3 regions of the Acidovorax sp. GW821-FHT11A03 genome follow, and region 1 is predicted to be linked to each of the others. Evidence: predicted binding sites of a transcription regulator. Region 1 holds the regulator's gene; each other region holds the start of a gene.
What was found. Region 1 encodes FNR, which switches genes on or off when oxygen is low (the NO sensors DNR and NnrR bind a similar motif). Its sites were predicted from a motif close to TTGATNNNNATCAA; they were not measured.

Region 1 (10,025 bases):
TGATCGCCATTGGCGGCCTGGTGGAGATCGTGCCGCTGTTCTTCCAGAAGTCCACGACCGAGGCGGTCAAGGGTGTGGAGCCCTACAACGCCATGCAACTGGTGGGCCGCGACATCTATATCCGCGAGGGCTGCTACAACTGCCATTCGCAGATGATCCGCCCCTTCCGCGCCGAGACGCTGCGCTACGGCCACTACTCGGTAGCGGGCGAGTTCGTGTACGACCATCCCTTCCAGTGGGGCAGCAAGCGCACCGGACCCGACCTGCACCGCGTGGGCGGCAAGTACAGCGATGAGTGGCACCGCATCCACCTGAACAACCCGCGCGACGTGGTGCCTGAGTCGAACATGCCCGCCTATCCCTGGCTGGAAAAGAACGCGGTGGACCCCGCGAGCGTTGCGCCGCGCATGAAGGCGCTGCGCACCGTCGGCGTGCCCTACACGGACGAGCAGATCGCGGCATCCGCGGCCGACGTCAAGGGCAAGACCGAGATGGAGGCGCTGGTCGCCTACCTGCAAGTCATGGGCCGTGCGCTCAAGTAAAGGAGGTTCGCAATGGACATCACCACCATGCGCATCGTCGCCACGCTGGCCTCGATGGCCTGCTTCGTCGGCATCTGGGTCTGGGCCTACCGGGGCCGCAACAAGGCCCGGTTTGACGAGGCCGCTCGGCTGCCCTTTGAACAAGATTGACCCCCACCAGAACGAGAACACCCCATGAGTGACTTCACCAGCAATTTCTGGTCGGTCTTTGTGACCACGCTGACCCTGGTCGGCATCATCGCCTGCGGCATCCTGCTATGGATGGCAGGCCGCAAGAAGGTGATGGCCACGGCCGACAACACCACGGGCCACGTCTGGGACGAGGACCTGGTCGAAATGAACAACCCCCTGCCGCGTTGGTGGGTCTGGCTGTTCGTCATCACCATCGTCTTCGGCTTCGGCTACCTGGCCGCCTACCCAGGCCTTGGCAGTTTCACCGGCAAGCTGAACTGGACGCAGAAGGGCGAATACGAAGCCGAGATGGCCAAGGCCAAGGCTGAACTGGAGCCGCTGTATGCCCGTTTCGCCTCGATGAAGCCGGAAGACGTGGCCAGGGACCCGCAGGCCCAGGCCATTGGCGAGCGCCTGTTCATGAACAACTGCGCTCAGTGCCATGGTTCCGACGCGCGCGGCAGCAAGGGTTTCCCCAATCTGGCGGACGGTGACTGGCTCCATGGCGGGGCGCCCGAGAAGATCCGTGAAACGATCGAGAAGGGCCGTGTGGGCAACATGCCTCCCATGGCGGCCGCAGTGGGCACGCCCGAAGACGTGCGCAACCTGTCGCACTATGTGCTGAGCCTGTCGGGCAGCCCGCACGATTCGCTGCGTGCTTCGCTGGGCAAGTCCAAGTTCACGGCATGCGCGGCCTGCCATGGCATGGACGGCAAGGGCAACCAGGCGCTGGGTGCCCCCAATCTGACCGACGACGTCTGGCTGCATGGCTGGGGCGAGGCGGCCATTACCGCCATGGTCAACAACGGCAAGGTCAACCAGATGCCGGCCCAGGCCGACAAGTTGACGGAAGCGCAGATCGGCGTGCTGTCTGCGTACGTATGGGGCCTGTCCAACGGCAAGCAGGCTGCCGCGGTGCGCTGATCCGGGCCGGGTGGTGCGCCCCCTGGCGCTGCCCCCGGTTTTTTGCCCCATTGCTGAAGACACACCAAGCCAATAGGTCGACACCACCATGAAGCCACCCAGCGGGCCAGCCCGCAAGGTCATTCCGATTGCACCGGTTGCATCCGATGCCTCGTCCGAGGGCGAGATCGTCTCCTTGTACGAAGCGCAGAAGAAGATTTACCCGCGCTCCATCAGTGGCCTGTTCGCACGCTGGCGCTGGGGCATGGTGTTTCTCACGCAACTGGTCTTTTACGGCCTTCCCTGGTTCGAGTGGGGGCAGCGCCAGATGGTGCTGTTCGACCTGGGGGCACGGCGGTTCTATATTTTCGGGCTGGTGCTCTATCCGCAGGACTTCATCTATCTCACGGGCCTGCTCATCATCTCGGCGCTGTCGCTTTTCCTGTTCACGGCCGTGGCGGGGCGGCTGTGGTGCGGTTTCGCCTGTCCCCAGACGGTCTACACCGAAATGTTCATGTGGATCGAGCACAAGATCGAAGGCGATCGCAGTGCCCGGCTGCGGCTGGACAACGGGCCCTGGACCTTCGAGAAGATCCGCAAGAAGTTTCTCAAACAGGTGGTATGGATCACCGTGGCGCTGTGGACGGGGTTCACGTTCGTGGGCTATTTCGTTCCCATCCGCGAGCTCGGCGCGGAACTGCTGGCGCTGCAGGGCAACTGGCAGATATTCTGGGTGCTGTTCTACGGCTTTGCCACGTATGGCAATGCGGGCTACATGCGCGAGCAGGTGTGCAAGTACATGTGCCCCTACGCGCGCTTTCAGAGCGCGATGTTCGACCGGGACACCCTGATCGTGAGCTATGACGTGGAACGCGGCGAGCCGCGCGGCCCGCGCAACAAGACGATCGACCACAAGGCCAAGGGCCTGGGCGACTGCATTGACTGCACCTTGTGCGTGCAGGTGTGTCCCGTGGGCATCGATATCCGCAAGGGCCTGCAGTACGAGTGCATTGGCTGCGGACTGTGCGTGGATGCGTGCAACACGGTGATGGACAAGATGCACTACCCCCGGGGGCTGATCCGCTTTTCCACGCAGAACGGCGTGGCGCAGCGCTGGAGCCAGTCGCAGATCCTGCGGCGCGTCCTGCGGCCTCGCGTGCTGATCTACACCGCCGTGCTGGTGGCACTGTGCGTGGGCATGATGGCCAGCTTGGTCACCCGCACGCCGCTCAAGGTGGATGTGGTGCGCGACCGCGCGGCCCTGTCGCGCATCGTGGCGGGCGGCAAGCTGGAGAATATCTACCGCCTGCAGATCATGAACGCCACCGAAGGCCCCCAGCGCTACCGCATCGGCGCCCGCGGCCTGGACGGGCTGGAGGTGGCCTCTGAAGCCGAGGTGGACATTGGCCCCGCGGAGTCCCGGTGGGTGGCCGTGCGCCTGCAGATACCGTATGGCTCCGCGCCCCCGGGCTCCCATGCCGTGCAGTTCGATGTGCAGGCGGTGGGCGCTGCGGCCCATGTGACCGAGAAGTCCGTATTCCTGGTGCCCCGATGAGGCGACGTGCACCCCGGTGCACGGCACCGGGGACTTTGTATGACCGAGAAGATTTTTGAGGAGCAAGCACCCATGCCATCCAATCCAGCCATCGGCTCCGCCCCCGCCACCGCTGCGCCCTGGTGGAAATTCGGCCACGTCTGGCTGATCATCGCCGGCCCTGCCATCGTCATCGTGGCGGGTTTTGTCACGCTGTGGCTGGCGATTTCGCGGCCAGACCCCGTGGTCGCCGAGGACTACTACCGCCAGGGCATCGAAATCAACAAGACGCTGGAGGCTCCGGAGAAGAGCCTGGCCCCGGCCATGAAGGGCCGCAACCACGCGGCGACACCGGTTCAGGACCAGCCACGCTGAAACCCCTGGCCGAGCAGCGGGTCTGCGCGGCCTTACCAGGAGACAACCCCGATGTGGACGCAACGCCTGATGTGGATTGCATGGCCCGCCTTTCTGATGGCGGGCGCGATGGAGATGCTGGTTTTTGCGATGGTGGACCCGCAGGACCTGCATTGGTTCGGGCAGCCGCTGGCCCTGTCGCGCCAGGGCGTCTACACGCTCGCGTTCTTTGCGTTCTGGGCCATCACCATGGCCTCCAGCGCGTTGACCACGCTGCTGGCAATGTCGCCCTTTGAACTCAACCGCTGCCCCGTGCCTGAAGGCGAGCGCCCTGATGATTGCCGAAAGACATCATCCTGCCCTTGAACAGCGCACCGGCCGGGCTCCGGTGGCAAGGCGTTGCCGGGACGGGCGGACCTGGCTCGCCTTGCTCAGTGGCAGGCGGACTGGTTGTTCACGATGCGCTTGAGCGCGTCGGTCTCGAGGATGCGGACATGGCGCTGCTTGACTTCGACAATGCCTTCTTCCACAAACTTGGAGAAGGTGCGGCTCACGGTCTCGAGCTTGAGGCCCAGGTAGCTGCCGATCTCCTCGCGCGTCATGCGCAGCACCAGCTCGGACTGCGAGAATCCGCGGGCGTGCAGGCGCTGCACCAGATTGAGCAGGAACGCTGCCAGGCGCTCCTCGGCCCGCATGCTGCCCAGCAGCAGCATCACGCCGTGTTCGCGCACGATCTCCCGGCTCATGATCTTGTGCACGTGGTGCTGCAGCGCGGTGACCTCGCGGGACAATTCCTCGATGCGGTCAAACGGCATGACGCAGACCTCGGCGTCTTCCAGGGCCACCGCATCGCAGGTGTGGTGATCATTCACGATGCCGTCCAGGCCGATGATCTCGCCCGCCATCTGGAACCCCGTGACCTGGTCGCGTCCGTCCTCGGTGGCCACGCAGGTCTTGAAAAAGCCGGTGCGGATGGCATAAAGCGAGGTGAACGACTCACCATTGCGAAACAGCGTGCCGCCGCGCTTCACCTTGCGGCGAACTGCAACGACCTCGTCGATGCGGTGCAGTTGCTCTTCGCTCAGGCCCACCGGCATGCACAGCTCGCGCAGGTTGCAATTGGAACAGGCGACTTTGATGGTGAGCGGGTTCATAGGCACAGGGCGGAGTTAGGTTTCGAGCATACCGCCCGATGGCCGAAGAGGGAGTCTCTTGGAGGGCGGGCAGGCGACTGACATGCATCAAATTGTCGCTGTTCCGGCCACTCCATCACTTGATTCATGTCAAGGACATGGGGAGCAGCTTACGGCACAGTCAAGGTGTACGCAAGGATTCGCCCCATGACCGCTGTTTCGCCTGACCTGCTGCGCCGTTTTGACGTACCAGGCCCCCGCTATACCTCCTATCCGACGGCCGACCGGTTTGTGGAAGCCTTCGGCCAGGAGGACTACGCCCTCGCCCTCGAGCAGCGCCGCATGGGCACCCTGACCAAGGCGCTGCCCTTGTCCCTGTATGTGCACATCCCCTTTTGCGAGTCGCTGTGCTACTACTGCGCCTGCAACAAGATCATCACCAAGCACCACGACCGGGCTGAAGTCTATCTGCGCTATCTCAGCCGCGAGATCGATCTGCACACGGCGCACTGCGGCACGGGTCAGGTGGTGAGCCAGCTGCACCTGGGCGGCGGCACCCCCACCTTCCTGTCGGACGATGGCTTGCGGGAACTCATGGCGATGCTCCAGCGCAGCTTCACCCTGGCGCCGGGCGGGGAGTACTCAATCGAGGTGGACCCCCGTACCGTCAATGCCGACCGGCTTGCCGTGCTCGCGGAGCTTGGATTCAACCGGCTGAGTTTTGGCGTGCAGGATTTTGACCCCGAGGTCCAGAAGGCGGTGCACCGCATCCAGCCCGCCGAACAGGTGTTTTCGCTGGTGGAATCCGCGCGCTCGCTCGGCTTCGAATCGATCAATGTGGACCTGATCTACGGGTTGCCGCGCCAGACGCCGGAGTCGTTCGACCGTACGCTGGCGCAGGTGGTTCAGTTGCGGCCTGATCGCATTGCGCTGTATGCCTATGCCCACCTGCCGGAGCGGTTCAAGCCCCAGCGCCGCATCCTCTCCGCCGAACTGCCCGCAGCCTCCGGCAAGGTGTCGATGCTCTCCCGTTCGCTCGACGCGTTCATGGGCGCCGGCTATGTGTATGTGGGGATGGACCACTTCGCGCTGCCGGAGGACTCGCTGGCCGTCGCCAAGCGGCAGGGCCGCCTGCACCGCAACTTCCAGGGCTACAGCACCCAGCCCGACTGCGACCTGATCGGCCTGGGCGTGTCGGCCATTGGCAGGGTCGGCGCCACCTACAGCCAGAACGCCAAGACCCTGGATGAGTACTACGACCTGCTGAACCAGGGGCGTCTGCCCGTGGTGCGTGGCCTGGCCCTGACGCGGGACGACCTCGTGCGCCGCGCCGTCATCATGTCCTTGATGTGCCAGGGAGAACTGCTGTTCGAGCCCATGGAGCAGGCCTGGCTCCTCGATTTTCGGCACTATTTCTCCGCCGAACTGGCGCAACTCGACACCATGGCCGAGCAGGGGCTGGTCAAGGTGAGGCCCGACGGTGTCGAGGTCACGGCCATGGGCTGGTTCTTCGTGCGCGGCATCGCCATGGTTTTCGACCGATATCTGCAGGCAGACCGCAACCGCGCGCGTTTTTCACGCATCATCTGAATCCCATGCTTGCAACGGTTGCCTCGACTGCCTTGTTGATGGGGCTCGTTGGCGGGTCCCATTGCCTGGCCATGTGCTCGGCACCTTGTGGCGCCGTGGTGGGGCAGGGGAGCGCGGGCTGCGCATCCGCCCCGGGCGCAGGGGCGCCGGCGGAGGGGGCTCCCCCGAAGGTGCAGGCGGTGCGGTGGGCACCGCGCGGTGGCGTGGCCCGGCGGGCCGTGGCCTTTCATGCGGGCCGCCTGACGGGATATGCCCTGGCGGGCGGGCTGGCCGCCCTGGCCATGGACAGCCTGGCGTGGCTCACTCAGCAGACCATGGCACTGCGCCCGGCGTGGACCTTGATGCACGTCGCGGTGATGGCGTGGGGGCTGATGCTGATGGTCCAGGCGCGGCAGCCGCTCTGGGTGGAGCAGGCGGGCCGTGGCGTGTGGGAGCGCGTGAGGCCTCTGGTCCGTGCCCCGGGAGGCATTCTTGCCGCGGGGTTTCTCTGGGCGCTGATGCCCTGTGGCTTGCTGTATTCGGCGCTGCTGGTGGCTGCCTTGAGCGGAGGGCCCCTGGAGGGCGCATTGTCCATGGCGCTTTTTGGCATTGGCAGCGGCGTCTGGCTGGTCGGCGGGCCCTGGGCCTGGACGCGGTTGCGGGCCCGGCTCAACACCGTGCGCGCGGACTGGGGGACGCGCGCCGCCGGTGGCCTGCTCTGCGCGGTGGCAAGCTGGGCACTGTGGATGGACCTCGTCTACAAACCCTCGCTGTGGTGCCGCTAGCGTGCATTCGGGCCGCGGCGGCCTGAGGGCGAGGCGGTTTCGGTAACCCACATCCCCATGAGGGGGATTGCCCCGCCCCGCGCCTTCGGGCAGGCAAGTGTTGCCGTGCCGCCGCGGCGCGGGTGGGCTCCTTCGACAAGGCCTTCGAACTGGCGATAATCTGTGTAACTATTGGTGGCATTCACGTCTCCATGTTTCGCGCGCCCCGAAGTGAACTCCTCCATCCTCATCGATATCAGCCAACTGCGCGTCGGCATGTACATCCAGCTCGATGTGGGCTGGATGCACCATCCGTTCCCGGTGAGCAGTTTTCGGGTGGCATCGGCGGACCAGATCGCGACGTTACGGGAGCTGGGGCTCACCGAGGTGCGATACGTCCCCAAGAAAAGCGATCCGGAGCAAAGAGAGCTGGTTCCGGCCGCCTGGAGCGTGCCGGAGATGACGGTGCCCTCGGCCCAGGGACCGGATGCCCCCGGCGCCACGGCCACCGTGGACCCGGAGGCGCAGCGCCGGCGCGAATTGCTGGAGGCGCAGAACCGCACCTTGGCGGCCTGCAACCAGCGGTTCGGAGAGGCCACCCGGCAGTACCAGGCACTCGAACGCGTTGCGTCCGAGCACCCGGACCAGGCCCGCACCAAGGGCGATGCGCTGGTGGCTGGCTGCGTATCGGAACTCCTCGAGAACGGTGACTCCGTCATCCGGTTGCTGTCGGAGGGCGTTGGCGAGCGCAATGCCCTGCACCCCATCAACGTGATGGTGATCTCCCTGCTGCTGGGCCGTGCCCTGGGCATGAAGAGCTCCGAGCTGCATGATCTCGGCATCGCGGCCCTGATCCATGACCTGGGCAAGCTCAAGCTGCCGCCGAACCTGCGCCAGCCCACGCCCTCGATGATCCCCATGGAGCGAACGCGCTACGAGTCCCACGTGGGCGAGTCCGTGGCATTCGCCACGCGCATGGGGCTGCCCGAAGCGGTGCTGACGGCCATTGCGCGGCATCACGAAATGGCCGATGGCAGCGGGTTCCCCCTGCGGCTGTCGGGGCCTGACCTGGGACGGGCGGGGCAGGTGCTGGCGCTGGTCAACCGGTACGACCGCATGTGCAACCCGGCCAACGGCGTGGATGCGCTCACGCCCCACGAGGCGTTGTCCGTCATCTTCGCGCAGCTCAAGGCGCGCTTCGATTCCGTGGTTCTGGGGGCATTCATCCGCATGATGGGGGTGTACCCGCCGGGCTCCATTGTCCAGTTGGTCAATGACCGCTATGCGATCGTTGCCTCGGTCAACTCGTCGCGGCCCCTGCGGCCCAAGGTCATCGTGCACGATTCCCGTGTGCCCAAGGACGAAGCACCGATCCTGGACCTGGAAACGGTGCCCGAGCTGGGCATCCGGCGCAGCCTCAAGCCCGCGCAGCTGCCACGCGATGCGCTGGACTATCTCTCTCCCCGTCAGCGCATCTGTTACTTTTTCGAGCGTGCGGTCAGTCCCGGCAATGAAGAGGCAGGTTCGTGAGGGTTTCGCAATCCCACGGCTGGCTGGACGCGCTGCAGGAAGCCGTCTGGCTTGTCGATGAGGCCAGTCTGCTCATCCTGCACGCGAATGCCGCCGCGCAGCGGCTGGTAGGGACCCCCGTGTCCGCCATGGTCGGTGCATCGGTGCTTGGCCTGGCCACCACGCCGCAGGACCAGGCGTTCTGGGGGGAGCCCGCCGAGGTGGTGGCGGGCGGCATCCATTCCCACACCCGTCTTCTGCGTGCGGATGGCACGCTGGTGCCCGTGGACCGGCAGGTAAGCCGCGTGCCCTGGGGCGCAGCGGGGGGCGATACGGTGTACATGCTGACCATGCTGGACCGCAGTGCCCAGGAGGCCACCGAGCGCGAACTGGAAACCCTGCTGTCCGAACTGCGCGCCACCCTGGACTCCGCGGCCGACGGCATGCTCGTCTGCAGCCTTGATGGCCGGGTGCGGGCGTTCAATCAGCGCCTTGCACAGCTGTGGAGCATTCCGCGCGACCTGCTCCTTGAGCGTGACGACGGGGCGGTGTATGCCCACATGGCTACGCAGGTGAACGATGCGGCGGCCTATTCGGAGCGCCTGGCCGCGATTGCGCGCGAGCCGATGCAGGAGAGCACCGACATCCTGGTGCTGCGCAACGGCGCGGTGCTGGAGCTGCGCACGGTCCCCCAGTTCAGCCAGGGTCGGCCGGTGGGGCGTGTGTACTCGTTCCGGGACATCACCCGGCAGACCGAGATACAAGCCAGCCTGCGCCTTGCCGCCAGGGTGTTCGAATCCAGCCTGGACGCGATCTTCATCGCCGACAGCCAGCACCGGGTCCTGCGCATGAACCCGGGATGCGAGCGCCTCGTGGGCCCGTCGGCCAAGTCGTTCGAAGGCAACACGGCGGCCTCTCTCTTTGGCGGCGGCCCCGATGCGGCGTTCATGGAACAGGTGCTGCAAGGCTGGTCCAGAGAAGGCTTCTGGGAAGGCGAGCTGTGGCTTCCCCGGGACAACGGGACCTATTGCGCGGTGCAGCTGTCGTGGGTGGCGTTGCGCGACGACGAGGGGCGGCTGGTGCAGAGCATCGGCTTCATGCGCGACCTGACGCTGCAGCATGCGGCCCAGAAGCGCATCGAAGAGCTGGCGTACAGCGATGTGCTCACAGGGCTGCCCAACCGGCTGCTTCTGTCGCAGCGGGTGGACACGGCCATCCAGGGCGCCCGCCAGAGCGACACCGGTTTCGCGATCCTGTTCCTGGACCTCGACCGTTTCAAGATCATCAATGACTCGCTGGGCCATCCCTTTGGCGACCGGGTGCTGCAGCTGGTGGCCGAGCGATTGCAGGCCTGCCTGCGCCAGACGGACATGCTGTGCCGGCTGGGCGGGGATGAGTTCGTCATCTATCTGCACGGTGGGGATGCCGTGGTGGCCGAGAGCGTGGCGCGCCGCATCCTTGACGACATGCTCAAGCCCTTCATGCTCGATGGCATGGGTTTCTCCATCCAGTGCAGCATCGGCATGGCGCTGTACCCGCAGGACGG
Region 2 (10,025 bases), on a different contig from region 1:
GGGCGCATCAAGCGCTGCGCCGCGCTGCTGCAGCGCAGGCTCGACGAGACCTTTGCCGGGTTCGGACTGAGCTTCTGGGAGTTCGACGTGCTGGCCACGCTGCGCCGCAGCGGCGCGCCCTACTGCCTGGCGCCGACCACGCTGTTCTCCACCCTCATGGTCACCTCGGGCACCATGACGCACCGCATGGGCAAGCTCGAGGCCCAGGGCTGGATCACGCGCCTGCCCAACCCCGACGATGCGCGCAGCTCGCTGGTGCAGCTCACCGCCGAGGGGCTGGCGCTGATCGACCGCGCTGTCGAGGCCCACGTCGCCAACGAGCACCGCATCCTGGCGCCGCTCAAGGCCGCCGACCTTGCGGCGCTGGACGCGCGGCTGTCGCTGCTGCTCGCGGCGCTGGAGCCTGCCGGAGACAGCTGAGCCGGGCGTCCCGCAGTACGATGGGGGGATGCCTCATACCCACCTCTACCTCCTCACCGGCGCATCGCGCGGCATGGGGCTGGCCATGGCCCAGCAACTCCTGCGCAGCGGCAACACCCTCATCTGCATCGCGCGCAGCGCCAATGCGGACCTGGCCACCGAAGCCAAGGCAGCGGGCGTCACCCTCGAACAATGGCAGCAAGACCTCTCGCAGGGCGAGCAGGCGGCGCACAGGCTGCAAAGCTGGCTCGCGGCGCAGGGCCCGCAGGTGTTCGCGAGCGCCACGCTCATCAACAACGCGGGCGTGATCCCGCGCATCGCCCCCCTCTCGGGCAGCGATGCCGCCGACCTGGCCCATGCCCTGCGCGTGGGCCTGGAGGCGCCCATGCAGCTCACCGCCGCCTTCCTGGGCGCGACGGATGCCTGGACGGTGCCGCGCAAGGTGCTCAACATCTCCTCGGGCCTGGGCCGCCGGGCCATGGCCTCGCAGGCCGCGTACTGCGCCGCCAAGGCGGGCATGGACCATTTCACGCGCTGCGTGGCGCTGGACGAAGCCATCAAGCCCCAGGGCGCCAAGGTATGCTCGCTGGCCCCCGGCGTGATCGACACCGACATGCAGGTGCAGCTGCGCGGCGCCGCCCCCGAGGCGTTCCCGGACCAGCAAAATTTCGCCAACCTCAAGACGGGTGGCCAGCTCACATCGCCTGCCGACGCCGCCACCCGCGTGCTCGCTTGGCTGGAACGCGCAGACTTCGGCACCAACCCGGTGGCCGATGTCCGGGACGCCTAGAGCCCCAAAACTCCTGTTTTTATAGCTGCCAGCGCTTTATGGACAAGCGCCAGCGGCCAATTTGATCTGAAACTCATCTGAAAGGACCTCCCCATGACCCGTGAAGTCGTCGTCGTTTCCGCAGTGCGCACCGCCATCGGCACCTTTGGCGGCAGCCTCAAGGACGTGCCCCCCACCGAGCTGGGCGCGCTCGTGGTGCGCGAATCGCTCGCGCGTGCCAACGTGGAAGGCAAGGACGTGGGCCACGTGGTGTTCGGCCACGTGGTCAACACCGAGCCCAAGGACATGTACCTCTCGCGCGTGGCCGCCATCCACGGCGGCTGCGGCGAGGGCACGCCCGCCTACAACGTGAACCGCCTGTGCGGCTCGGGCCTGCAGGCCATCGTCAACGCCAGCCAGTCCATTTTGCTGGGCGACACCGACGTGGCCATTGGCGCCGGTGCCGAGAACATGAGCCGCGTGCCCTTTGCCAGCCTGAACATGCGCTGGGGCGCCCGCATGGGCGACACCAAGATGGTGGACATGATGATCGGCGCGCTGCACGACCCCTTCCACAACATCCACATGGGCGTGACGGCCGAAAACATCGCCGCCAAGTGGGGCATCAGCCGCGAAGACCAGGACAAGTTGGCCGTGGAAAGCCACAACAGGGCCGAGCGCGCCACGCAAAACGGCCTGTTCAAGGACCAGATCGTGCCCGTCACCCTGAAAAGCAAGAAGGGCGACGTGTTGTACGCCACCGACGAGCACTTCCGCCCCGGCGCCACGATGGAGGACCTGGCCAGGCTCAAGCCCGTGTTCCAGAAGGAGAACGGCACGGTGACGGCCGGCAACGCCTCGGGCATCAACGACGCCGCCGCCGCCGTGGTGCTGATGGAAGCCGGCGCCGCCAAGGCCCGTGGCGCCAAGCCGCTGGCACGCCTGGTGGCCTATGCCCACGCGGGCGTGGACCCCAAGTACATGGGGATCGGCCCCGTGCCCGCCACGCAACTGGCGCTGAAAAAGGCAGGCCTCACGGTGAACGACCTCGACGTGATCGAAGCCAACGAGGCCTTTGCCGCGCAGGCCTGCGCCGTCACCAAGGACCTGGGCCTGGACCCGGCCAAGGTCAACCCGAACGGATCGGGCATCTCGCTGGGCCACCCCATCGGCGCGACCGGCGCGCTGATCACCGTGAAGGCGCTGCACGAATTGCAGCGCGTGCAGGGCCGCTACGCGCTGGTGACCATGTGCATCGGCGGCGGCCAGGGCATCGCCGCGATCTTCGAGCGCATCTGACCCGTGCCGCCCGGCCTTGCCATCGCCAGTGGCGATGTTGCCACCCTGTATCGGCAAGGCCAGCCCCGCGCAGGATCGGCGATCATCCGTGGGTGCTGGCACCAAGACCAGCAGAGCGGAGCGCGCCTGCGCGGCCGCCTGTCCATATTGAACCGACGGAGACATCTCTCACCATGATTCGCACCCTGCTTTCCTTCACCGCCCTCGCCTTCGCCGTGGGCACCACCGCGCACGCCCAGGCCCCCGCACCGGCTGCGGCCTACCCCACCAAGCCCATCCGCCTGATCGTGCCCTTCCCGCCCGGCGGCGGCACCGACATCCTCTCGCGCCTGGTGGCCACCAAGCTCACCGAGAGCGCCAAGTGGACCGTGGTGGCCGACAACAAGGCGGGCGCCGGCGGCACCATCGGCATCGGCGAGGCCGTCAAGGCGGCCCCCACGGGCTATGACCTCGTGATGGGCCAGAAGGACAACCTCGTGATCGGCCCCTGGCTCTACAAGAACCTGCCCTGGGACCCCACCAAGGACCTGACCGCCGTGGCCCACGTCGCCTACACGCCCGTGGTCATCGCCACCAGCGTCAACTCCAAGTACAAGACCCTGGCCGACGTGGTGGCCGCCGCCAAGGCCGCGCCCGGGACCATCACCTATGGCTCGCCCGGCAACGGCACGTCCATCCACCTGGCGGGCGACCTGTTCGAGAAGGCCGCGGGCGTGAAGCTGAGCCACATTCCCTACAAGGGATCCAATCCCGCGCTGATGGATGCGCTGGCGGGCAATGTGGACCTGCTGGTCTCGTCCCTGCCCTCGGCCATGGGCCAGATCAAGTCCGGCAAGCTGCGCCCCCTGGCCGTGACCTCGGCCAAGCGCAGCTCGTCCCTGCCCGAGGTGCCCACCGTGGCCGAGTCGGGCTTCAAGGACTTCGACGTGAGCACCTGGTACGGCGTGTTCGCCCCCGCCGGCACGCCGGCCGCCGTGGTGAGTGCCATCAACGCCGAGATCAACAAGCTCCTGGCCACGGCCGACATGAAGGCCGCCATCCATGCCCAGGGCGCGGAGCCGGAAGCCATGTCCGCCGCGCAGTTCGGCACCCTGCTCAAGACCGACTACGCCAAGTGGAAGGGCATCGTCGAAGCCTCGGGCGCGAAGATTGAGTGACCCCCTGAGGCGCTTCGCGCCTTCCCCCTGAAGGGGGACGCAGCCGGTGGCCTGGCAAAGCCAGATCCACGGGTGCACTGGCGAAGGGCGTGCCTGTTCCACGAGCTGTGGAATGTGGGATGCGCTGGTGCGCGGCGCCATCGAGAACTGAAATGAAGAACGGCTCCTTTCGGAGCCGTTCCTCATGGGGGATGGCGCTCAGTCCCTCACGACCAGCACCGGGATGTGCACCACGCCCAGCACGCGCTGCGTGACGCTGCCCAGCACCAGCTTTTCAAGCCCGCGGCGGCCGTGCGAGCCCATCACGATGAGATCGGCGCCCGTGCTTTCCAGCGCGCGCAGGATGCCTTCATGCACTGCGTGGCCTTCGCCCACCACGGTGGTCACCGGCACGCCAGCCTCGGCCATGGCCTTCTTGGTGGCATCCAGGGCGCTGTTGGCCTCGGCGGTGGCCGCGTTGATGTACTGGGCCTGGCCGTAGGCGAAATCAGCCCCCACGCCCGTGAAGGGATAGGGATCGACCACGTAGACCGCCGTCACGGCGCTGCCAAAGGTCTTGGCCAGGGCCGCGGCCTTGGAGACCGCGAGCATCGAGGTGTTGGAACCGTCGACTGGAACCAGAATGTGCTTGAACATGGTGCTTCTCCTTGAGTTGAGTGTGGGACCTGGCTTGTGGCCCGGCCATGGACATCAGTTTGAACGCCCACCATACCGCGCATCTTGATTCGCATCAAATCGGACGCACTCCCTTGCCGGCGTTCAGCGGCCCGCAGGGGCCTGCCCGACCACATCCGCCCCCTGGAAACCACCCCGGCGGCAGGTGACCACGAGGGTGTCGCGATACCCCCCCTCGGCCAGGGGCTGGATGGGTGTGGATTCATGGATCATGCGCGCGTCGTCCAGCAGCAGCAGGGACCACGGCTCGGTCAGCGTGAAGCGCTGGCCGCTGGGGCCCGCCGCCTCGAACACCCGCGTCTCGCCGCCCTTGATGCCCTCGCGCCCCACGAGGAACACGGCCACCAGGTCGACGCCGTCGCGGTGGGCGCCCTCGGGGGTGGGCCGGCCAATGCCGTCGGTGGTGTCGATGCGGAACTGGTGGGCCTCGACGAACCAGGATGCAGGCGCCTCGGAGCGCGCAAACACGGCATCGGACACCCCGGCCAGCGCTGCCAGCAGCTGCTGCCACACCGGCCGGGCGACGGTGGCGGGCTCCATGGGGGCAAACCAGCGCTCCATGCCGCCATGCAGCGCGTTGTACTCCACAGGCTGCCAGTGCGCGCGGTGCGGCACCTGCCGCACCTGCCCGTCCTGCACCACAAAGCAGGCATGGCGGCGGCGGCGGTAGCGCCCGCCGTCCTTGAGGAAATCATCGGGGGGCAGCCCCGCCCAGTCGCCGTTCAGGCCCAGCAATTCCGGCAGGGCGCAGCCCGTCCAGCGGGCCACGTCCGCCGGCGACAGGACGGCAAAGCCGTTCTGCCGCAGCTGGCTGGCGACATCCTGGGGGGCGGTGAAGGGGGGAGAAAAAGTGACTTGGGCCATAGAGGCCCGAGCTTAACCGCTGGTGCCGGCACCGCGTCTGCGATGGCGCAAACGCGGTGCAGCGCGGCGCGGCCTTGCAGGAAGGTGCGCCGCGCGGTCCGTCAGTCAGTCAGTCGCGGTGGCCATGTCCATGGCCCTTGCCATTGTTGCCGCGGCCCCGGTCATGGTCGCGGTCCTGCTTGCCGCCGTGGCGATGGTCGTCATCCCACCGGCGGTCATCGCGGCCAGGGCCCCGGTGCGGAGGGCCACGGCGTGGTGGCGGCTCCTGCACGAAGTACACCGGCTGGCTGCACGCGTTGTAGCGCGCACAGTGCTTGCCCCAGTTCTTGGCATGGCCGGGCGGCACGTAGAGGTAGATCGGCGAGCGCGGCACCACGACCGCGGGGCGGTGGATGATGACCGGCTCGGCATACAGCAGCGGCGGCGGTGGCGCATTGCCGATGTTGATGCGGCCGTACACGCCGGGGGCCAGCTCGCCGCCCACCGTGGCATTGATGTAGGTCTGCGCATGCGCGCCGCCCGCCGCGGCGAGCAGCAGCGCGGCCGCCGCGCCAGACAGGAGGAGACGGATCGTGGACATCGTGGTCATGGTTGTGGTTTTCATCGGGAACTCCTTGCTTGTACCGCCCGGAACAGCACACGATGTGCGGCTGCGGTGCGCGGACCCTGATTTGTAACAAAGCCCGCCCTACCCTAAACCCGAATCCGCGCAAAAGATGTAAGCAAATGGCGACAGAACCGGGCTGCCCGCCGCCGCCCCACGCCGCCTGAAGCAGGTTCATCCGGCGGCCCGGCGTGCCCGGCAAATGCGTGCAGCCGCCGGGCTTGGAGTAGCATGTGCCACCACCCGCTTCGGTCCAGGAGACAGCGATGCCCCACGAACGCCGCCACTTTGTCCGCGTCGGCTTTGACGCGCCGGCCTTGCTGACCACGTCCACCGACGCCTTCAGCGTCCACGTGCAGGACCTTTCGCTCAAGGGCGCGCTGCTGGTGGCACCCGCGCAGGCGAACCTGCAGACCGGCATGCTGTGCCAGCTGACCATTCCCTTGGCCGAAACCGGCAACCACATCGCCATGTCCACCGAGGTCGCGCACGTGGAGGGGCTGCACACCGGTCTGCTGTGCCGCGGGATCGACCTGGACAGCGTGACCCACCTGCGCCGCCTGATCGAGCTGCAGCTGGGCGACCCCGCACTGCTCGAACGCGATCTGGGCGAGCTGACCGCGGCCTCCTCCCTTTCCTGAACAAGCGACGGCCCCCGGCGCCGAAGCCGGCCGGGCTTGCGGCAGGCGCAGGCACAGGCAGGCCCCGCCCTTGACCGCGCCGTGCCTGCCCGGGCTCGGCATGGCGACGGCATCCATCACGGCATCCATTCATTGACACTCATCAATTGACGTTCCGGCGGCACGCGCCATAATAGATTCATAAAACATGAATCTTTAAGCGCCATGCAAGACCAAGCAACTACCGCAGCCACCATCGACGTGCGCGCAATCGCCCCCCGCGAGCGCCATCCGTCCATTTTTCTCGCCTTTGGCAAGCTGGCTGCCGGGCAGGCCATGGACCTGGTCAACGACCACGATCCCCGGCCGCTGTACTACCAGTTCCAGGAAGAACTGCCGGGCCAGTTCACCTGGAGCTACCTGGAGAACGGGCCCGCACAATGGCGCGTGCGCATCCAGAAACAACGCGCCCCAGGCCACGGCAGCGGGCAATGCTGCGGCGCCTGCGGCGGTGCGTAGCCCGGGCCGGGGCCCTACCGCCATGGCACTCCCTATCGGCATGGAAGAACCGCGCCCCGCCCCGTCCCGGCGGTTGGCCCTGTTCGCGCTCGGTTTCCGGCCGTTCTACCTGCTGGCAAGCGTGTTCGCAGCGCTGTCCGTTCCCTTGTGGGCGCTGCAGTTCTCCGGCGCGCTGGGCCGCCCCTATCTGGCGGGCCCGCTCTGGCATGCCCACGAGATGCTGTTCGGCTTCGCGCTGGCGGTCATCGTGGGCTTTCTCTTCACCGCCGGCCGCAACTGGACCAACCTTCCCACCCCGACGGGATGGCGCCTGGGTGCGCTGGCCGCCCTGTGGGTGGCGGGACGGATTCTGGTGCTCACACCCTTCGCAGCCACGGCCGCCGTGGTGAACGTGGCGTTTCCGCTGGCCGCGGCGGCCAGCCTGGGCATTGCGTTCTGGAAGGCGCGGAACCAGCGCAACTATTTCTTTGTGGCGCTGCTCCTGCTGCTGGGCGCCGCCATGCTGCTTTTCCATCTGTCGCAGCTGGGCGTCTTTCCCGTCCCCGCAGGGCTCGGCATCCGGATCGCGCTGGACGTGGTTCTTTTCATCTTGGCCGTCATGGGCGGGCGCGTGATCCCGATGTTCACCAACAACGGCGTGGCGGGCGCGCAAGCAACCCGGCGGCCTGCCGTGGAAAAGGCCGCGCTGGGATCGGTGCTGGCCCTGCTCGCCGCGGACGCCACGGGCCTGGGCGGATGGCCACTGGCCACCATCGCGGCATTCGCCTGTCTGGCTCACACCTGGCGCTGGGCGCTGTGGCAGCCCTGGACGGCGCTGCGCGTGCCGCTGGTCTGGGTGCTGCACATGGCCTATCTCTGGATTCCCGTGCACCTGCTGCTTCGCTGCCTGGGCGACCTGGGCCTGGCGGCCTCCTCCCTGGCCACCCACGCCCTGACGGTGGGCGCGGTGGGCGGTCTCATCATCGGAATGATGACGCGCACCGCGCGCGGCCACACGGGGCGGCCCCTGCGCGCGGACCGCTGCGACACCGCCTGCTACCTGCTGGTGCTGCTGGCCGCCGCCGTGCGTGTGGCGGTGCCGCTCGCCAGCCCCGCGCAGACGGTGCACGCCAGCCTGCTGTCCGCCGCCCTCTGGTCGGCAGGCTTTGCGCTGTACGCCGTGCGCTACTGGCCGGTGCTGTCCCGCCCACGGGCCGACGGCTATCCGGGGTAGCGGCCGTGCGCCGCGCCGCCGTCAAGGCCATCTCCACTCCGGCGCCAGCCCACCGGGTCCGTGGTGCGTGCGTGGGCGCGTGCGCGCGGCTGGCCGTGCCCTCCCTCATGCCGGTGCGAAGAGGTAGTCCTGCAGCTCCAGCCGGCTTTGCACGCCCAGCCGTGTGTAGATCTGGCGGCGGTGGTAGGTGGTGGTGTTCTCGCTGATGCCCATCCGCGTGGCGATCTGCGCCTCGGGCAGGCCGCGCGCGAGCCAGTACGCAAGCTCGTGCTGGCGCTGCGGCAGGCCCAGCGCGCGCAACGCGGGCAGCAGCTGCGCCACGCGCGAGACCCGCTGGGTGATGTGGATGCCCGCCGCCCGGCCTTCGCCGGCCGCGGCGGCCATCAGTGTCGCGCGCAGCGAAAACGCGCCGCTGGCGTTGCGCAGGTCCAGCTGCGGCGGCGCGCGGACGCTGCCCCCCTGGCGGGCATGTTCCAGGCGCTGCAGCAGCGCCTGGAGCGCGGGCGGCAGTTCGGCACGCCGGTACCAGCGCGGCCCGAACGCCAGCGCCATCAGCCGGTCGGCCTGGGGCGATGTCCACAGCAGCTGCCCTTGCGGCGAGGCCACCAGCATGGCGCTTTCATGCACCACGCTGTCGTGCGCATCCACTTCGCCGGGCTGCAGGATGCGCGCCAGCCACGGCTCCAGCCGGGCCAGCAGGGCTGCGTCCTCGGCCCCGAAGCGCGGCGCCTGCGGCCTGCGATACAGCTTGAGCGCGCCCACGCCCGCCCCCTGTGGCGTGCGCAGCACCAGGCTCAGGCAGTCCAGCAGTTCCGCAGGGCGCAGCGCCAGGTTGTAGAAGTCGCTGCGCAGCAGCTCGCCCATCGGCACGGTGATCAACTGCTCCATCACCTGCGGCCCATGGTCGTCGCGCACGGCGGCGGCGAAATCGTGGGCGCTGCGGCGGATCACCTTGTGCTCGCTCGCCCTCACCTGCGGCTCGAAGTACAGGTGCATCAAGTCACGCGCCAGCGATGGCTCGATGTACACATCCAGCGCGCCGTCGCTGCCAGGGTGGAAGTAGCCGCTCGTGTCGAAGGCGATCAGGTGGTGCAGCTCATGCAGCAGGGGTTCGATGAGCTGCGGACCGTTGACGTCCAGACAGGCCAGCTGTTGCAGGCGCGCCAGGGCGCGCCGCTGAATACGGGAAAAAGGCATGGAGTAGTTGAGTTATGTGCCACAGCGCATCCAGGCAATGCGTGGAGGCAAAGCTAGCACACCGGCCCCCCACAGCAACCCACCCCCAGGGGTGGGGCGCGGCGCCCCGGGGACGCATGGCCTCTGCTTTTTGGCGCCGGGCCCGTGGTGGCGCGGCGCCCCGACCGGGCCGCCATGCAAGGTTTCAGCGCGGCCACGAACCGCCGCGTGTCTCTTTGGGGGTACCCGCCCCCCCCGCAAGCCGCGCAGCATCCTCGCGGTTTCTTTAGAACAGGGATGAGGGTGACTGCCGTTCCCACTGGGGGGAAGGCTGCAGCTCGCCAAAATGGCTTGTCTCGGATTCAATCGCATCCTCGACCAGATGCAGCAGGTGCGCTGCCCGCAACTCATCGTGCGGGTCGCGCACACCGGTGAAGTCGTGCCGCTCCACGCGGATGGACAGGCCTTCGAAGTTGGGATCGGTTTCTGGCAACCCCTGGGCCAGGGCCTCTATTCGCTCGAAGGCCTCGTGGGCGACCGTCGGCGCGACGGTGATGGTGATGGACATACCGCACCTTCCATTCTGGGCGCTGCGGTACTTACGGCGAACTGCCCAGCTCCGGTCGCAACCAAGGTTTGTCCCCATCATGCGCGGACAGGGCGAACAATGGTTTCCCCCATACCCCTGCGGACAGCGTGGTCGGCCTTC
Region 3 (10,025 bases), on a different contig from region 1:
CACCCGCTGACGCTGCTGGCGTTCGGCATGTACGGCGAAGTGCTGCCCAATCAGAATGGCGCGCCGGTGCGCCTGGTGGTGCCCTGGAAATATGGATTCAAGAGTGCCAAGAGCATCGTCAAGATCCGTTTTGTCGAGAAGGAGCCAGGCACGGCGTGGAACAAGGCGGCCAAGCAGGAGTACGGCTTCTACTCCAACGTGAACCCCGAGGTGGACCACCCCCGATGGAGCCAGGCCACCGAACGGCGCATTGGCGAAGACGGCCTCTTTGCCAAGAAGCGCAAGACGCTGATGTTCAACGGCTACGAATCCCAGGTGGGGCAGCTGTACGCGGGCATGGACCTCAAGAAGTTCTACTGACCGCCGCGTCCGCCCGGCTCCGCCGTCACGTCCGGTGGCGAAAGCCCGGCCTGGCCCTTCCCCCATGCGAAAACTGCTGCTCCATCCTGCCGCCAAGCCCGTGGTGTTCGTGCTGTGCCTGCTTCCGCTGGCCTGGCTGGTGTATGCCGCGGCCGCCAACGAACTGGGGGCCAACCCTGCCGAAGCCCTGATCCGCGCCACGGGCGACTGGACGCTGCGCGCGTTGTGCCTGGTGCTGGCGGTGACACCGCTGCGCGTGCTGGCCTCCACGCCCCAGCTCGCGCGTTTTCGGCGCATGCTGGGGCTGTTCGTGTTCTTCTATGGGTTGCTGCACCTGCTGAGCTACGCCTGGTTCGACATGGGCTTTGATGTGGCCGACATCGTGCGCGACATCGTCAAGCGGCCCTTCATCCTGGTGGGGTCCCTGGCGCTGCTGGTGCTCACGCTGCTCGCCGCCACGTCGTTCAACCGCGCCATCAAGGCGCTGGGTGCAAGGCGCTGGCAGGCCCTGCACCGCAGCGTATACGCGGTGGCGGGGCTGGCCATCCTGCATTTTTTCTGGATGCGCGCGGGCAAGAACGATTTTGGCGAGGTGGCGGTCTACGCGGTGGTGCTCGCGGCCCTGCTCGGCTGGCGGCTGTGGCACCGGCTGCGCAAGCGGCAGGCGGCGCAGGGGGCGGCGGCTCCCCGCCGGACGGCCGCTGGGGCCCGGTAACGCAATGCGGATGGGATGCTAGGTCGATTGCTATAAAATATATAGCTATCTACCTTACCAGTAAAGCGCCAGGCCCTGTTTTTATTGAAGATCGAGCAAACGGCCCGTGCTACCGCCCCAGCCCGGGCCGCAGCTGCCGGGTCACCGGATCGATGTAGCTGGTGGGCAATTGGTAGGCCCGATCGTCGAACAGGTCGATGCCGCACATCAGGTTCTCGATCCAGTCCATGAAGTCGCTGATGGCCTGCTTGCCGATGATCGGCGCGCCGTGCTGCGGAACGAGCATGGAAATATCGAGCTGCCGCGCCATGCGCACCCACAGCCGCAGGATCTTGTTGGAGACCATGTAGCGGCGGTGAAACCCTTCCATGCGCGGGATGTGCGCCTTGAGGTCGGTCACCGGCACGCGTGCCTCGGCACCGGACATCATGGACACCCCCAGATCGCCCGTGAACAGGATGCGGCTGACCGGGTCGTAGAAATGGAAATTGCCTTCGGAATGCATGAAATGCGCAGGCAGCAGCACCAGTTCATGGCGGCCCAGCGGCAGGTGGCCGCCGCTGTCGGGCACCCCGATGACCCGGTTCTCCGTCTTGCCGACCTTGGTGAAGTGCGGGGCGAAACGCTCCCACACGCGCGAGATCACCAAGTCTGCCTTGGTGCTGGTCATCCACCGGTCCAGCGAGGCAATGATGTCCGGGTCCGCGTGCGAGGCGATCAGGTACGACAGCTTGTGTGGCGGGAAATGCTTGGTCATTCCCATGAACAGCTCGTTGAAAGCGAGGTTGCCGCCGGGATCGATGATGGCGCCCGTGTCGTCGTCCACGATCAGGAACTGGTTGGCCTGCACGGCCTGGCCGTCTTCCTCGATGAGGTCGGTGAACATCAGACAAGCGTGATTCTTGTCGCGGTAGAGTTCCAGGGCCATGGCCATCCTGCAGTGCGATAAAGCACGGACTGTACGATTGACCCTTCGAGGTGTCCTTGATGGAAATCAAGCACCTCGGCATTGGTAGTGGCAGCCAGGTGGGCCGCTGGCCCCTGCCGGCGATTCGCCGCGGCTTAACGCGGCTGCGACGCGGCAGCCGCCGGTGCCTGGGCGGGCGTGGTCGTGCCGACGCTGGGTGTCAGGGTCTGCGGAAGGGTTGCGCGCTGTGCAGCCGCGGGGCTGCTGGGAAGATACAGGGGGCCTCGCTGGCCGCAGCCCGCAAGGGCCGCCGTACTGGCGGCAAGGACAAGCGTCCTGACTAGAATTTGGGAAGCTATCAACATGCGCAAATTGTAATGACCGACCTTGAATTCCTGGACCACGCCGAAAAACTGCTTCTGGCCGTCGAGCGCAGTTGTGATCGTATCAACGACGCGACCGAGGCCGATGTGGACGCCCAGCGCTCGGGGGGCATGGTGACGCTGACCTTCCCCAACCGCAGCCAGATCGTGATCAATCTCCAAAAGCCGCTGCACGAGGTCTGGATGGCGGCGCGCTCCGGTGGCTACCACTACCGTTTCGATGGCCAGGCATGGCAAGACACCAAGGGCGCGGGAGAGTTCTTTGACTGCCTGAGCCGGGACGCAGCCCGGCAAGCGGGCCTGCCGCTGCAGTTCTCGGCCTAGGGAAACCGCCTCAGCCTGGCTCAAGCTTGCTGCCCCCCAGGCTGGGCCTCTGATAGTCCCGGCCGTGTCAGTTGCGGAACAGGTCCAGGATGCGGTTTCGCTCCTCCGCCGGGGGCGGTGCGTGCGGGGCCACCGCCGGTGACGCAGAGCGGTCATCAATGCCCACACTGGAGATGCCGCTGTGGCGGGCGTACTCCTCGTAGAACCACTCCCCGCCGACGTTGACGACGCCAGCCGGCACCGTGGGTTCCATGACAGGCACACCCTTGAGCGCGCGTTCCATGAAATTGATCCATACCGGCAGGCTGAGCCCGCCCCCGGTTTCGCGGCTTCCGAGGTTGCGGGGCGTGTCGTAACCAATCCAGGTCACGGCGGCGATGGTGGGCTGGTAGCCGGCGAACCATGCGTCGACCGAATCATTGGTGGTGCCGGTCTTTCCGTAAAGGTCCGGGCGTTTGAGCGTGGATTGCGCGCGCGCGGCGGTGCCGGACCGTGTCACCTCCTGAAGGAGGCTGTTCATGATGAAGGCGTTGCGGGCGTCGATGGCGCGGGGCTGCTCGCTGGTCACCGGTGGCGTTGTTTCCGAGATCACGCGGCCCTTGTGGTCCGTGACCTTGGCGATGAGCCAGGGGTTCACACGGTATCCGCCATTGGCGAACACGGAATAGGCGGTCGCCATCTGCAGCGGCGTGACCGAACCCGCGCCCAGGGCCATCGTGAGGTAGGCCGGGTGCTTTTCCGCATCGAAGCCAAAACGCGACACCCATTCCTGGGCCGTCTTGGGGCCCACGGCCTGCAGGATCCGGATCGAGATCATGTTCTTGGACTTGGCCAGGCCGGTGCGCATGCTCATGGGCCCGTCGTACTTTCCGTCGTAGTTCTTGGGCTCCCACGGCTGGCCGCCCGTGACGCCGGCGTCAAAGAACAGCGGGGCGTCATTGATGACCGTAGCGGGCGTGAACCCCTTTTCCAGCGCCGCGGAATAAATGAAGGGCTTGAAGCTAGACCCCGGCTGGCGCCACGCCTGGGCCGCGTGATTGAACTTGTTCTTGTCAAAGTCAAACCCACCCACCAGGGCCCGGATGGCTCCGCTGCGCGGGTCCAGGGCCACGAACGCGCCCTCGACTTCAGGCAGTTGTGTGATCTCCCAGGCGTTCTTGGGGGTCTTCACGACCCGGATCACCGCACCTCGGCGAATCTTGATGTTCGGCGGTGCCTTGTCGCTGAGGCCCGACTGCGCGGGCTTCAGGCCATCGCCGGTGATCTCGAGGTTGTCGCCGTTGGCCCGGGCCGCAATGATCTTGCGGGGAGAGGCTTCCAGAACGACGGCGGAGAGGACATCCCCGTTGTCCGGGTGATTGGCCAATGCGTCGTCAATGGCATCCTCGACCTCCTGGGCTGCAGTGGGCAAGGCCACGAACTTCTCCGGCCCCCGGTACTGCTGTCGCCGCTCGTAGTCCATGATGCCCCGGCGCAGCGACCCATAGGCAGCTTCCTGCTCTGCCGCGTTGAGGGTCGTGTAGACATTCAATCCCCGTGTGTAGGCCTCGTTGCCATACTGAGTGAAGATCAGCTGGCGCGCCATCTCGGCGACGTACTCCGCATGGATCCGGGTGTTGTCCGGTCCTGACCGGATTTTGAGTTCTTCCTTCTTGGCGTCCGTGGCCTGCTGGGCCGTGATGAATCCGTTCTCTTCCATGCGCTCGATGATGTACAGCTGCCTGGAGCGCGCCCGTTTCGGATTGCTGATCGGGTTGTACGCGGAGGGCGCCTTGGGCAGGCCGGCCAGCATGGCAGCCTCCGCCACCGACACGGCTTTCAATGGCTTGCCAAAATACGCCTCCGAGGCCGCCGCAAATCCATAAGCGCGATTGCCGAGATAAATCTGATTCATGTAAATTTCAAGAATCTGATCCTTGCTCAGTAAATGCTCGAGCTTGAATGTCAGTAAGATTTCGTAAATTTTGCGTGTAAATGTTTTCTCTGAAGAGAGGTAAACATTGCGTGCAACCTGCATGGTGATAGTGGATGCCCCCTGGCTTTTCACGCGGCCCAGATTGGCGAGACCAGCGCGAACCACGCCCTTGTAATCAACGCCGCCGTGTTGAAAGAAGCGGGCATCCTCAATGGCCAATACTGCGTCCTTCATGACCTTGGGGATTTCTCCAATGGGGGTGAGATTGCGGCGCTCTTCCCCAAACTCGCCGAGCAAAGCACCTTCCGCTGAATAGACGCGCAGGGGCAGCTTGGGCCGGTAGTCGGCGAGGTCGGAAATGTCCGGCAGGTTCGGGTAGGCGACGGCCAGGGCCACGGCGATGGTCAGCGCCAGCCCGAAAGCGGCTGCAGTTGCCAAGCCTGCGATCCAGAGGATTGCACGCAGGAACCAACGAAGCCAAGTGGGACGGTGGGGAGCGGGGGAGGAGTCCGGCTTGTCGGTGGACTTCGATGGAGAGGGCGGCATATCGCTCCGGAGGGGTAAGACCCCCCATTATAAAAATGTCTGCTCCTGAGCACGGAAAATCGCAGCGCCGTGAGATCAGCAGGTCGCCAAAAGGCGCGCCACCCTCCCCAAACGGTCTTGCAAAGCGCGAAAAATTCGTCTGCTTTTGGCAACGCTCCGCAAGTGTTACGCGGGGAAAAATCTTTGCTGGAGAACTATCTTACTGATAGCATTCATGTGAAGTGTTAAGTTTTGTTGCCTCATTTTGGCAAGTTACAGGGGACCAATCTTGAGCTCAATGGGGTCTTTGTTCAGTCGCCAGTCTGCGCCGCTGCTGGGAATCGACATCAGTTCTTCCAGCGTCAAACTGGTCGAGCTGGGGCGTGATAAGGCGGGCAGTCTGGTGCTGGAGCGCTGTGCGATCGAGCCGCTGGAGCGCGGGTGGATCACGGATGGCAACATCGAGAAGTTCGATGAGGTAGCTGATGCCCTGCGCCGACTGGTCAAGAAAAGCGGCACGCGCACGAAGAACGTCGCCTTGGCGCTGCCGCCGTCGGCTGTCATCACCAAGAAGATCACTCTGCCAGGCGGGATGACAGAACAGGAACTCGAAGTTCAGGTCGAGTCCGAGGCCAATCAGTACATTCCCTTCTCACTCGACGAAGTGAGTCTGGACTTCTGCGTCATCGGGCCCAGCAAGAACGCTCCTGGCGATGTGGACGTCCTCATTGCAGCGTCGCGCCGCGAGAAGGTACAGGACCGGCAAGGTTTGGCGGAGGCAGCCGGGCTCAAGCCGGTAGTGGTGGACATTGAATCCCATGCGTCCCGTCTGGCTGCTGGCCGCCTGATTGAGGCGTTGCCGAAGAAGGGGGTGGATGCCATGGTCGCACTTTTTGAAGTGGGAGCCCTGACCACGAGCATGCAGGTCATTCGCAACGAGGAAGTTCTTTACGACCGCGACCAAGCATTTGGTGGCGCGCAGCTTACCCAACTGATTGTTCGCCAGTACGGGTTCTCCGTCGAAGAGGCCGAAAGCAAGAAGCGAAATGGTGACCTTCCTGAAGATTATCAATCTGCCGTCCTTCGGCCTTTTGTAGACAGCATGGCGCAAGAAATTGGCCGGGCATTACAGTTCTTCTTCACGAGTACACCCCACAACCGCGTTGATCACATCATGTTGGCCGGAGGATCTGCTCCATTGCCAGGCCTGACAGAAGCAGTGACCCAGCAAACCGGATTCGCATGCAGCGCCGTCAATCCATTTGACGGCATGGAAATTGGAAGTTCCGTTCGTTTGAAAAAAATGGTGCGTGAAGCACCGTCGTATCTGACCTCATGCGGTCTGGCCATGCGGAGGTTCCTGCAGTGATATTGATCAACTTACTTCCTCACCGGGAAGCTGCGCGCAAACGTCGAAAAGAGGCCTTTCAGGCCACGATGTTTGCATCATTTCTCATCGGTTTGGCTATTGCAGGTTCGATTTACTGGTGGTTTCAGACGATGATCACAGCTCAGCAGGAGCGAAATACATTCTTGCAGAGCGAAATTAAAGTTCTTGAAGGGCAGATCAAGGAGATCGCGACTATTGAAGATGAGATTGCTGCTCTGCGAGCCAGGCAAAAAGCTGTGGAAGATCTCCAATCTGACCGCAATCTGCCCGTTCATTTGCTCAATGAGCTTGTGCGCCAGATACCGGAGGGTGCGTATGTGACCAGCATCAAGCAAACTGAACAGGTCATTGCCATGCAAGGTGTCGCTCAATCCAATGAGCGTGTTTCTGAAATGCTCCGCAATCTCACGGATAACACCCCTTGGTTGTCGAAGCCGGAACTGGTGGAGATTGTGGCAAGTAACGTTGCGCTTTCCTCCAAGGATCAGCGTCGGGTCTCATCCTTTAATCTGCGCTTCCGGCTGATGCGCACCGGGGAAGCGCAAAAAGCAAAAGACGCTGCCAGCACCGCGATCGGGAAATAAAAAATGGCAAAAAAATCAAAGGCAAATGTTGATTTCGTTGCTTTGCAGGACGGCCTTTCCAAGCAATTTCGAAACCTGGACACCAAAGATCCTTCATTGTGGCCGGTAGTCCCCAGAGTGTTGCTTTGCCTCTTTATTGCAGCTACTGTAGCAACTATCTTATGGTTCGTAAAAATCAATGAGTATGAGGTGGAGCTCACTGCTGAAGTGGCGAAGGAGCAAGCTCTTCGTCAGGACTATCAATCTAAATTGGTTAAAGCGGTGAGCTTGGAGGCGTTGAAGCGACAAAGAGAGCAGGTGCAGCAATACGTGATTCAGCTTGAGAAGCAGTTGCCTAGCAAGGCTGAGATGGCAGCACTCTTGTCCGATATCAATCAGGCTGGGCTTGGTCGAAGCTTGCAGTTCGACCTGTTTCGACCGGGGCAGGTGGTCGCTAGGGAGTATTACGCCGAGTTGCCAATCCAGGTGCGTGTCACGGGGAAGTATCATGATATGGGGGCGTTCGCATCAGATATCGCTCATCTTTCTCGAATTGTCACTCTTAATAATATATCAATAACTCCTGTTGCAAAGGATGGTAACGGAGTCCTGACAATGGAAGCGACGGCGCGTACTTTCAGGTATCTTGATCCCGAAGAAATTCAGGCTCAGAAGCAGGCGATAAAGGCTAATAAAAAATGACGTCTTATAAACTGACTGGGTTGGTTTTCGTCTCTTTATTATTGAGCGGCTGTGGATCATCGGGCGACGAAGAGCTGCGCCAATGGATGTCTGAATTGCGCGCAACAACCAAGCCTCGCATTACTCCGTTGATCGAACCGAAGCAATTCATTCCTCAGGCTTATTCGATGGATTCGGGCGTGGAGCCTTTTAACGCGGTGAAATTGACGCAGGCGCTACGCCGGGAGTCTACGCAATCTACCTCAAACGCCGCTCTCATCGCGCCAGAGATGGCTAGACGAAAAGAGCCGCTCGAGGCTTATCCGTTGGATGTCATGGCCATGGTCGGTAGCCTAGATAAAAAAGGAATGCCCACCGCACTTTTAAAGGTTGACAAGTTACTTTATCAGGTACGAGTTGGAAATTATATCGGGCAAAATTACGGGAAAATAACAAAAATAACCGAAAATTCAATTCAACTGCGAGAGATCGTGCAGGACGCTACAGGTGACTGGATTGAGCGCGCAGTTTCGCTGGATCTGCAAGAGGGCAAAAAATGAAATACTCGAAAGTTTACATAGTAAAAATCTGTCGAATTGCGATTGGGTTCTCAATCGCTATTCTGGCCCCTCTTGAGGTTCTTGCAGATACTGTTATCCGTTCTGTGACGGGGAGCGTGCAAAACGGCGTGGACATCATACGTATTGATTTTGTGGAACCTCTTAAAGAAATCCCAACAGGCTTTGCGATTCAAACGCCTCCGCGCATTGCGTTGGATTTTCCTGGTGCATCGAATGCAATCGGAAAAAACAATATCGAAGTCGGTCAGGGGAATGTAAAATCTGTCAATGTGGTTCAAGCTGGTGATCGGTCTCGGGTTGTTCTTAACTTGAAGCAATCGACATCCTATCAAGCTGAAATCCAAGGAAACTCGTTGTTGATTTCTTTGGCAACAGCTCCTTCAGCGTATTCCGCATCCCAGCCTGCTCAGGCGCTAACGTTTTCGGATCCTATAAATAATGATATTCAAACATTAAAAGACGTGGATTTCAGGCGAGGAAGCGATGGCTCCGGACGGGTCATCGTGATGCTTCCATCCAGTCAGGTTGGGGTTGATATACGCCAACAGGGCAAGGGCTTGGTCGTCGATTTTCTGAAATCTTCTTTGCCGGAAGGTCTGCGCCGTCGATTGGATGTAGGTGATTTTGGTACGCCTGTGCAAGCCATTACGACCGTGCAGCAAGGTGAAAGAGTGCGGATGACGATCGATCCCGTTGGCGATTGGGAGCACAGTGCATATCAAAGTGATAGCCAGTTTGTAATTGAGATTCGCCAAAAGAAAGTGGATCTGAACAAGCTTACTCAAGGCCCTGGGTTTAGTGGGGAGAAGCTGTCTCTTAACTTCCAGAATATTGAAGTTCGCTCACTTTTGCAAGTGATAGCTGATTTTACAAATTTCAATATTGTTACCTCGGACACCGTCTCGGGCTCACTAACTCTCCGCCTCAAAGATGTGCCTTGGGATCAAGCGCTCCAAATCATCATGGATGCCAAGGGCCTTGGCATGCGTAAATCAGGAACGGTTTTGTGGATTGCTCCCAAAGATGAAATTGATGATCGGACAAGAAAGGACTATGAAGCCGCGCTGGCGATTCAAAAGCTGGAACCGCTAAGGACTCAGGCATTTCAAATGAACTATGCGAAGGCGGTGGACATGGTCACTCAATTGTCTACGTCAAGTAGCGGTGGGGGATCCGGAGGGACATCAAATAGATTCCTTTCTGAGAGAGGGAGTGCAATTGCTGAACCCAGAACCAATCAACTGTTTGTGACTGATACGGCGAGCAAATTAGAGGAAGTTCGCCAGTTGCTGTTGACTCTGGATGTCGCTGTTCGGCAAGTGATGATTGAGGCAAGAATTGTTGAGGCTTCCGATACTTTTGGGCGGTCGCTGGGCGTTCGCTTGGGTGGGACAGATCTGCGAGCTAATCGCGGCGGGACAGGCGGGTACAACCTTGGCGGTGGTAATAGTGTTGCTTTCGGCACTAGCTACAGCAACGCTGTCGCATCTTCTGGTGCGGGCGGGACTGCGAATACCCTGGGCAATTTTGTTAACCTACCCGCACAGGCGCAAGGTGGATTCGATCCAGCTAGTTTTGCAATATCTATTTTCAATTCCGCGGCCAATCGATTCTTGAACCTTGAAATATCGGCGATGGAAGCTGATGGGAAAGGCAAGATTGTCTCCAGTCCTCGGGTTGT

Region 2: AC1RVY_RS26040 (universal stress protein) is a predicted target of FNR. The motif match lies at 4,366-4,379, and genes of this name have one in related genera.
Region 3: AC1RVY_RS04105 (oxygen-binding di-iron domain-containing protein) is a predicted target of FNR. The motif match lies at 2,060-2,073, and genes of this name have one in related genera.

The regions. Positions count from the first base shown of each region.
Region 1 covers NZ_JBXASG010000003.1:401,478-411,502, forward strand. The annotation lists gene ccoO (cytochrome-c oxidase, cbb3-type subunit II) at 1-542, shown strand, start outside; gene AC1RVY_RS09120 (cbb3-type cytochrome oxidase subunit 3) at 555-692, shown strand; gene ccoP (cytochrome-c oxidase, cbb3-type subunit III) at 717-1,637, shown strand; gene ccoG (cytochrome c oxidase accessory protein CcoG) at 1,726-3,171, shown strand; gene AC1RVY_RS09135 (FixH family protein) at 3,244-3,525, shown strand; gene AC1RVY_RS09140 (hypothetical protein) at 3,577-3,870, shown strand; gene fnr (fumarate/nitrate reduction transcriptional regulator Fnr) at 3,936-4,658, opposite strand; gene hemN (oxygen-independent coproporphyrinogen III oxidase) at 4,845-6,227, shown strand; gene AC1RVY_RS09155 (sulfite exporter TauE/SafE family protein) at 6,233-6,991, shown strand; gene AC1RVY_RS09160 (cyclic di-GMP phosphodiesterase) at 7,202-8,500, shown strand; gene AC1RVY_RS09165 (sensor domain-containing protein) at 8,497-10,025, shown strand, end outside.
Region 2 covers NZ_JBXASG010000013.1:63,347-73,371, reverse strand. The annotation lists gene AC1RVY_RS26060 (MarR family winged helix-turn-helix transcriptional regulator) at 1-420, shown strand, start outside; gene AC1RVY_RS26055 (SDR family NAD(P)-dependent oxidoreductase) at 449-1,210, shown strand; gene bktB (beta-ketothiolase BktB) at 1,304-2,488, shown strand; gene AC1RVY_RS26045 (tripartite tricarboxylate transporter substrate binding protein) at 2,662-3,645, shown strand; gene AC1RVY_RS26040 (universal stress protein) at 3,844-4,281, opposite strand; gene AC1RVY_RS26035 (2OG-Fe dioxygenase family protein) at 4,405-5,184, opposite strand; gene AC1RVY_RS26030 (hypothetical protein) at 5,294-5,788, opposite strand; gene AC1RVY_RS26025 (PilZ domain-containing protein) at 6,055-6,429, shown strand; gene AC1RVY_RS26020 (DUF2249 domain-containing protein) at 6,634-6,927, shown strand; gene AC1RVY_RS26015 (NnrS family protein) at 6,950-8,140, shown strand; gene AC1RVY_RS26010 (helix-turn-helix transcriptional regulator) at 8,246-9,337, opposite strand; gene AC1RVY_RS26005 (hypothetical protein) at 9,603-9,884, opposite strand.
Region 3 covers NZ_JBXASG010000002.1:60,859-70,883, reverse strand. The annotation lists gene msrP (protein-methionine-sulfoxide reductase catalytic subunit MsrP) at 1-360, shown strand, start outside; gene msrQ (protein-methionine-sulfoxide reductase heme-binding subunit MsrQ) at 425-1,075, shown strand; gene AC1RVY_RS04105 (oxygen-binding di-iron domain-containing protein) at 1,185-2,003, opposite strand; gene lptM (LPS translocon maturation chaperone LptM) at 2,138-2,347, opposite strand; gene cyaY (iron donor protein CyaY) at 2,360-2,689, shown strand; gene AC1RVY_RS04090 (penicillin-binding protein 1A) at 2,757-5,150, opposite strand; gene AC1RVY_RS04085 (pilus assembly protein PilM) at 5,419-6,498, shown strand; gene AC1RVY_RS04080 (PilN domain-containing protein) at 6,495-7,103, shown strand; gene AC1RVY_RS04075 (type IV pilus inner membrane component PilO) at 7,107-7,784, shown strand; gene AC1RVY_RS04070 (pilus assembly protein PilP) at 7,781-8,323, shown strand; gene AC1RVY_RS04065 (type IV pilus secretin PilQ) at 8,320-10,025, shown strand, end outside.